DNA from 2 places in the Serratia sp. MMO-28 genome. Region 2 is predicted to be linked to the other one. Evidence: predicted binding sites of a transcription regulator. Region 2 holds the regulator's gene; the other holds the start of a gene.
What was found. The regulator CRP, encoded in region 2, controls carbon source genes, mostly activating them, when cyclic AMP is high. The targets are predictions, from matches to a motif close to ATGTGANNNNNNTCACAT.

Region 1: a site for CRP is predicted at 1,455-1,472, ahead of WG891_RS16785 (ABC-F family ATPase). Genes of this name have one in related genera too.

What each region holds. Positions count from the first base shown of each region.
Region 1 covers NZ_JBBCVB010000019.1:398-3,819, forward strand. The annotation lists gene WG891_RS16785 (ABC-F family ATPase) at 1-1,428, opposite strand, end outside; partial or broken gene WG891_RS27070 (autotransporter outer membrane beta-barrel domain-containing protein) at 1,808-2,275, shown strand; gene WG891_RS16790 (autotransporter outer membrane beta-barrel domain-containing protein) at 2,291-3,422, shown strand, end outside.
Region 2 covers NZ_JBBCVB010000020.1:47,628-51,049, reverse strand. The annotation lists gene WG891_RS17730 (YccS/YhfK family putative transporter) at 1-1,304, opposite strand, end outside; gene crp (cAMP-activated global transcriptional regulator CRP) at 1,360-1,992, opposite strand; gene WG891_RS17720 (OsmC family protein) at 2,375-2,782, shown strand; gene WG891_RS17715 (LysR substrate-binding domain-containing protein) at 2,785-3,422, opposite strand, start outside.

The DNA of each region.
Region 1 (3,422 bases), on a different contig from region 2:
TGATTCGATAGATTCCATATCCATGTGGTTGGTTGGCTCATCCATCACCAGAATGTTCGGGCGCTGCATCATGATCTTGCCAAAGAGCATACGGCCCTTCTCACCGCCCGACAGCACCTTAACGCGCTTCTTAATGTCGTCCTGGCTGAACAGCAAACGGCCCAGCACGCTACGTACTGCCTGCTCGTCGTCTTTCTCCTGCTTCCACTGGCTCATCCAGTCGAACACCGTCAGTTGGTCATCAAACTCGTATTCGTGATCCTGCGCGTAGTAACCGATCTTGGCGTTTTCCGACCATTTCACGCTACCGTGATCCGGCAACTCATCCCCGACCAGCGTTTTCAGCAAGGTGGATTTACCGATACCGTTGGCGCCCAGAATCGCGACTTTCTCACCCACTTCAACCATCAGGTTGAGCTTGCTGAACAGCGGGCCGTTGTCAAAACCTTTGGTCAACGCTTCCACTTCCAGCGCGTTACGGAACAGCTTCTTATCCTGCTCGAAACGGATGAACGGGTTCTGACGGCTGGAGGCTTTCACCTCTTCCAGTTGGATCTTGTCGATCTGACGGGCACGAGAAGTCGCCTGCTTGGATTTGGAAGCGTTGGCGCTAAAGCGGCTGACGAATGCCTGCAACTCGTTAATCTGCGCCTTCTTCTTAGCGTTGTCTGACATCAGACGTTCACGCGCCTGAGTCGCTGCCGTCATGTATTCGTCGTAGTTGCCTGGATAAACGCGCAGTTCGCCGTAGTCCAGATCCGCCATGTGAGTACACACCATGTTCAGGAAGTGACGGTCGTGCGAAATGATAATCATGGTGCTGTTACGCTCGTTCAGCACCTGCTCCAGCCAGCGAATGGTATCGATGTCCAGGTTGTTGGTGGGTTCGTCGAGCAGCAGAATTTCTGGATCAGAGAACAGCGCCTGCGCCAACAGCACCCGCAGCTTAAAGCCTGGCGCGATTTCGCTCATTGGGCCGTAATGCTGTTCAACCGGAATCCCCACGCCGAGCAACAGTTCACCCGCACGGGCTTCAGCAGTGTAACCGTCCATCTCTCCGTAGGCGACTTCCAGATCGGCCACTTTATAGCCGTCTTCTTCGCTCATCTCCGCCATGGCGTAAATGCGATCGCGCTCTTCTTTTACCGCCCACAGCTCGGTATGGCCCATGATCACGGTATCCAGCACGCTGAACTCTTCAAACGCGAACTGATCCTGGCGCAGTTTACCCAGGCGCTCGTTCGGATCGAGGAACACGTTACCGGCGCTTGGCACCAGATCGCCGCCGAGGATTTTCATAAAGGTGGATTTACCGCAGCCGTTAGCTCCGATCAAACCGTAACGGTTACCGCCGCCAAACTTGACGGAGATATTTTCAAACAACGGCTTACTGCCAAACTGCATGGTGATGTTGTTAGTGCTTAACACAGCGCTCGCTCTTTATTTCATAGGGAATGTGATTTGGCGCGCATTATGCCATAACGGAACTATAGGATCGCCTTCATTTTAGACGACCGGTTGAACTTTCCATCAGGGCATTATCGTAAGAATCTTCTACACTCATTGATATCAGCCGTGATGGATAACAAATTAGTAACATTTTCTCATGTGTACTATTTATTCATCAATGGGTTTACCACTTTCATTGTCGGTGCATAACCCAGAATCGCACTTATGCGCTTCGCCGCATCATATTTTCAACGTCAAGAAGTTCACCTCATCACATTCATGTCATTACACCTTATAAGGATATGGTATGCGCAAGAACGCTTTACCTTTTGTACTTCGACCGATGTCAGCAGCAATAATGGCGGTTCTTCTAGGCTACCCTCTGGGCACGCTGGCGGCGACCATTGAAGGCGGGCAAACCGTGATTGTGCCAGACACACAAAGTTCACCTTGGAATGTGGGCAGTAGTTTGCTTTTGGGAGTAAATGGCGACGGTACTCTGATTATCCAGAATGGAGGGATCGTCTCCAGTACGATTAGTTATCTCGGCGGCAGCTCAACTGGCACTGGCAATGTTATTGTTTCTGGTACCGGTTCGCGCTGGAGCAATGGAACCATATATGTAGGCTATGCTAAAGATAGCAGCGGCACGCTTACCATAGAAAACGGCGGGGTGGTAAATGCCGGGGTCAGTTATATCGGTAGGATAGGTCATAGTTCCGGGCAAGTCCTTGTTTCTGGTGCAGGTTCAACACTTAGCATAACTTCAAGCTCTTTATTTGTCGGATATAGCGGTATTGGCTCCCTTATCGTTAAAGACGGTGGAAAGGTTTCTACTGGTTTGATCTTAGGTATTGGCTACAACAATACTGATCAACCTACAGGTGAGGGTATGGCTACCGTTGATGGTGTAGGGTCAAACGTAAGCATTGGTACTTCGACGATAGTCGGCAATGGGACGAACGGGCAACTGACCATCCAGAATGGCGCTACGGTGACCAACAGCGCTGGTACCATTGGTAGGAGCGGGATTTTACCTGGCACAGGCACCGTCACGGTGAGCGGTGTAGGATCCACCTGGGCCAATGCGGGTATATTGACCGTAGGGAGCTCCCCTGGCCGCGCGAGTGGTACCTTGTATATCGAAAATGGCGGCCTGGTTAGCGCCAACAGCGTTACAGGAAATGGGGTACTCTATTTTGATCAAGGGACTCTGCGCGCATTGTCCTCTCTGCCCGATTTTATCAGCCTGACTGAGGCTGATGGGCTGCAATTGCTGTCCGGTGGCGCAGTTATCGACTCGAATGGCTTTGATATCAGCTCATCTAATGCCTTTACCGGTGTAGGATCGCTGACCAAACAAGGTGCGGGTACGTTAGCGCTGAACATGGCCCAGCAATACACCGGGGCCACCATCGTTAATGCCGGCACCTTGCAGACAGGGCTTGCCAACGCCTTTTCCGGCAGTTCTGATGTGATCGTTAACGGTGGCATACTCAATTTCGCAGGTAATAACCAGTTGGCCAACCGCCTCTCCGGCAATGGCGGTACCATCACCCTTAACGGCGCGACCCTCACCGCCAACAATACCGGTGCCACGGATGACACCCTGTTTGCCGGTACAATTACCGGCGGTGACCTGATTAAAACAGGCGCAGGTCAACTGACTCTCACTAACAACAATACCTTTGGCAACGTCACCGTACAGCAGGGCACTCTGCAATTTTCACAGGCAAGTACCTCCAGTATTTCAGGCGATTATACCGCTCAGAGTGGGGCGACCACTAACATTGGCCAGGTCAACTCTACGCTCAACATCGGCGGTACATTTACCCAACAGGCGGGTTCATTACTCTCCGCCACCCTTGGCGCCTCACCAGACATTACCGCACAGCGGGCGCAGCTAGGCGGCACGCTGTTCATCAACGGCTTTTCTGAGGGGCCCGAGCCGGTAACGGCCAGCGATGCGATCC
Region 2 (3,422 bases):
TTTTCTGGCAGTTGCAACTGCAAGAGTCCTGCGGCAATCACCAACCCGGCCAGCGTGCCGAGCGCACGGTGCTGGATCCTGACGCGCGTGGCGTTGTAGCCGTTTTGGCTGACCAGCATGATGGTCAGCAGGATCCAATAGGGTTTTGGCAGATTGAAAATCATCCCCAGGCTGCTGCCCACCGCCAGTATGGTCCCCAGCCGGGCGGCATTGCGCAAGGCGTTGGATTTCCATGACAGGTAGCTCACCACCGCAGGCCAGAAGGGTAACCGCGATTGGTTTGCCATCAGATCGCGCCGATACAGCGGGCGTTGGGTGCGTAACAGGCGGGCGATGCGGCTGAAATGGTAAAAGCAGAACTGGCCTACCGGGTTATCGGCATGCTGTGTGGCCACTTTTTCCAGTGCCGCCAGCTCACTCTTCATGCTGAAACGCGTTGAGCGCCGGTGATAGAGAATATCGTTGGCCACGACGCGTAAACGCCCGGCAATCACCTGCGCGTTGCGGCGGATAATCGCTTCGGCCTGGCTCTGCTCGACCAGCTTTTGCACCTCTTCCGGTTGATGCAGGCTGACGGTAATGTGTTCCTGCAGATCGAGTGCCACCTGGAAAGTGCGCTGCAGGCGTTTTTGTTCCTGGCTATTGGCATGAGGCAGGAAGTTAACTTGCTGATACAGCAGGCTGATCATGTCCATCACCTTCTGCTGGCGTTGCAGCAGCGGTGGCAGTGCGGTTTCGGGATCGATATGCTGGGTCAGCAGCGAGTATTTAGCTTCGAAATAGTCCGCCAACTGGATATAGAGCTGGCTCAGGGACTCGCGCATTGGCTGCTCTTTCCACAGTTTGAACCAGAACCAGGTGAACAGCCCGTACCAGAGGGTGCCAACCAGATACAGCAGCGGGGTATGCCAGATCGGTACGTGGCCTGCCATGCTGAGAGAGAAGATGGCCGCGACCAGCGCGGCGGGCAGCAGGCGCGCATGCAGCGGGCTGATTTCACCGCTGACGCCCAGCAACAGCGCCATCGCCAGCATCAGCAGGGGCAACGGAATATGCCACAACAGCGCCTGTTGCAGCAGCAAGCTGCTGAGGGCAAACAGAGAGCCGCCGACGATCAGGCGTTTAAAAAAGCGTTTGTGGGGTGTGTCTAATCCGGCAATGTTGCAGCAGGCAGGCACCAGAGAGAACAGCAGGCCGAGTTGCAGGTTGCCCAGCAGCAGGAAGAAAACCACCGGCAGACACAGCACCAGCGTTTGCCGCAGTGCGTAGTTGACTTCTGGGTGGTAGATCAGGCGCCGCCACATGAGTAATCGGGGGAAGCTAAAAAAGCGGCGTATTGCTACGCCGCTTCTTCAATGATTAACGCGTGCCGTAAACGACAATGGTTTTGCCGTGGGCAGAAATCAGGTTTTGATCTTCGAGCATTTTCAAAATACGACCGACGGTTTCACGTGAGCAACCGACGATTTGACCAATTTCCTGGCGGGTAATCTTGATTTGCATGCCGTCCGGGTGAGTCATGGCATCGGGCTGTTTTGCCAGATTCAGCAAGGTTTGCGCGATGCGGCCGGTAACGTCAAGGAAGGCGAGGTTACCCACTTTCTCTGAGGTGACTTGCAGGCGGTTTGCCATCTGCGCAGACAGGCGCATCAGGATATCCGGGTTAACCTGAATCAACTGGCGGAATTTCTTATAGGAAATTTCAGCCACTTCACAGGCTGTTTTCGCTCTAACCCAGGCACTGCGTTCCTGGCCTTCTTCAAATAATCCAAGTTCACCGATGAAATCCCCCTGATTCAGGTAGGACAGGATCATCTCTTTGCCTTCTTCATCCTTGATCAGCACCGCAACGGAGCCTTTCACAATGTAGTAAAGCGTTTCGGCCTTTTCACCTTGGTGAATCAGCGTACTCTTTGATGGATATTTGTGGATATGGCAATGAGACAGGAACCATTCGAGAGTAGGGTCTGTTTGCGGTTTGCCGAGAACCATTCGCTGTTATCCTCTGTTGTTATCGCTGCCTTGTATCACAGGGGTCAGAGTTCCCTGTAAAACGTGCTTATAGCCTGGTGTAATGTGGGGTGGCTATCAACAGGTTTTGAGGCATGTTATAGAAATACGCTTGTACTCTAGCATATTAACTTGCGTGAAGTGCTGCAAGTTACATTCTGTTAACATGCCAATATAGGGCCCTTTCCTCGGGCATTTCCCTGAAATCGATGACCTGGAAAGAGTTATTGCGGCTCTGTTTGTAGCACAGAGTGAGGCGAGTGTCTTGTGTTGTCTCGCTTCAGCATGATTAGCATCAGGTTCCGTTGCCAGTTTCTATGCGAAAGCGTACCCTGATTTTGAGAAATTAACCGGAGTGTACAAAATGCAGGCAAGAGTTAAGTGGGTGGAAGGGCTGACATTCTTGGGTGAGTCTGCGTCCGGCCATCAGGTGTTGATGGATGGTAACGCGGGCGATAAAGCGCCAAGTCCAATGGAAATGGTCTTGATGTCAGTGGGCGGTTGCAGTGCTATTGACGTCGTGTCTATTTTGCAGAAAGGCCGTAACGATGTCCGTGACTGCGAGGTGAAACTGACCTCGGAGCGCCGTGAAGAAGCACCGCGTCTGTTTACCCATATCAACCTGCATTTTATCGTCACTGGTAAAGGGCTGACCGATAAGATTGTTGAGCGTGCGGTTAACCTGTCGGCCGAGAAATATTGCTCGGTTTCGCTGATGCTGAGCAAAGCGGCCAGCGTTACCCACAGCTTTGAAATTCGTGACGTTGCCTGAGGCTACCAAGGGTAGTGCTGGCAATGGCTGCGTAGTAAATCCAGAAATCGCCGCGCCGTGACGGTCAGCGGTGATTTTTGTGAATACAGGACGCAGTACTGTGCCTGCGGCAGATCGTCGATAGGCAAAGCCACCAGTTCTTGATGTAAATAGAACGGCGTGTTCATGGCCCGCGCGACGATCGTCAAATAATCTGCCTTCAGCACCATATTCAAGCCGCATACCGCTGAATCTGAGCGAATGGGGCGTTGGGACAACTGTTGATAGAAGTTGCCAAGCAGCGTTTGCAGTTGCTGGTAATAACCCATATCGGTTTCCGGCAGCAGCCATTTGGCCTCGTGCAGTTCGTGCAGCGTGGTTGCCTGTGCCAAAGGGTGCCCACGGCGCGCAATAACGCAAAATGGGGCGCTGAACAGCGGTTCGAGCACTAAATCTTGCAGCGGTAATTCAGGGCTGCTCGTGCCGACGGCAAAATCCAACTTGCCAGCCTGCAAGGCGGGCAATAACGTTGAAAGCTGCGCTTCGCGGATCAACAGATTGGCCTGCGGGGTAGAGGCCTTGAAGAGTTCGACCAGTTTCGGCAACAGCGTCACGGCCAGCAGCGAAGAGCAGCCTATCGCCAGGCTGCCTTGCGAACGCT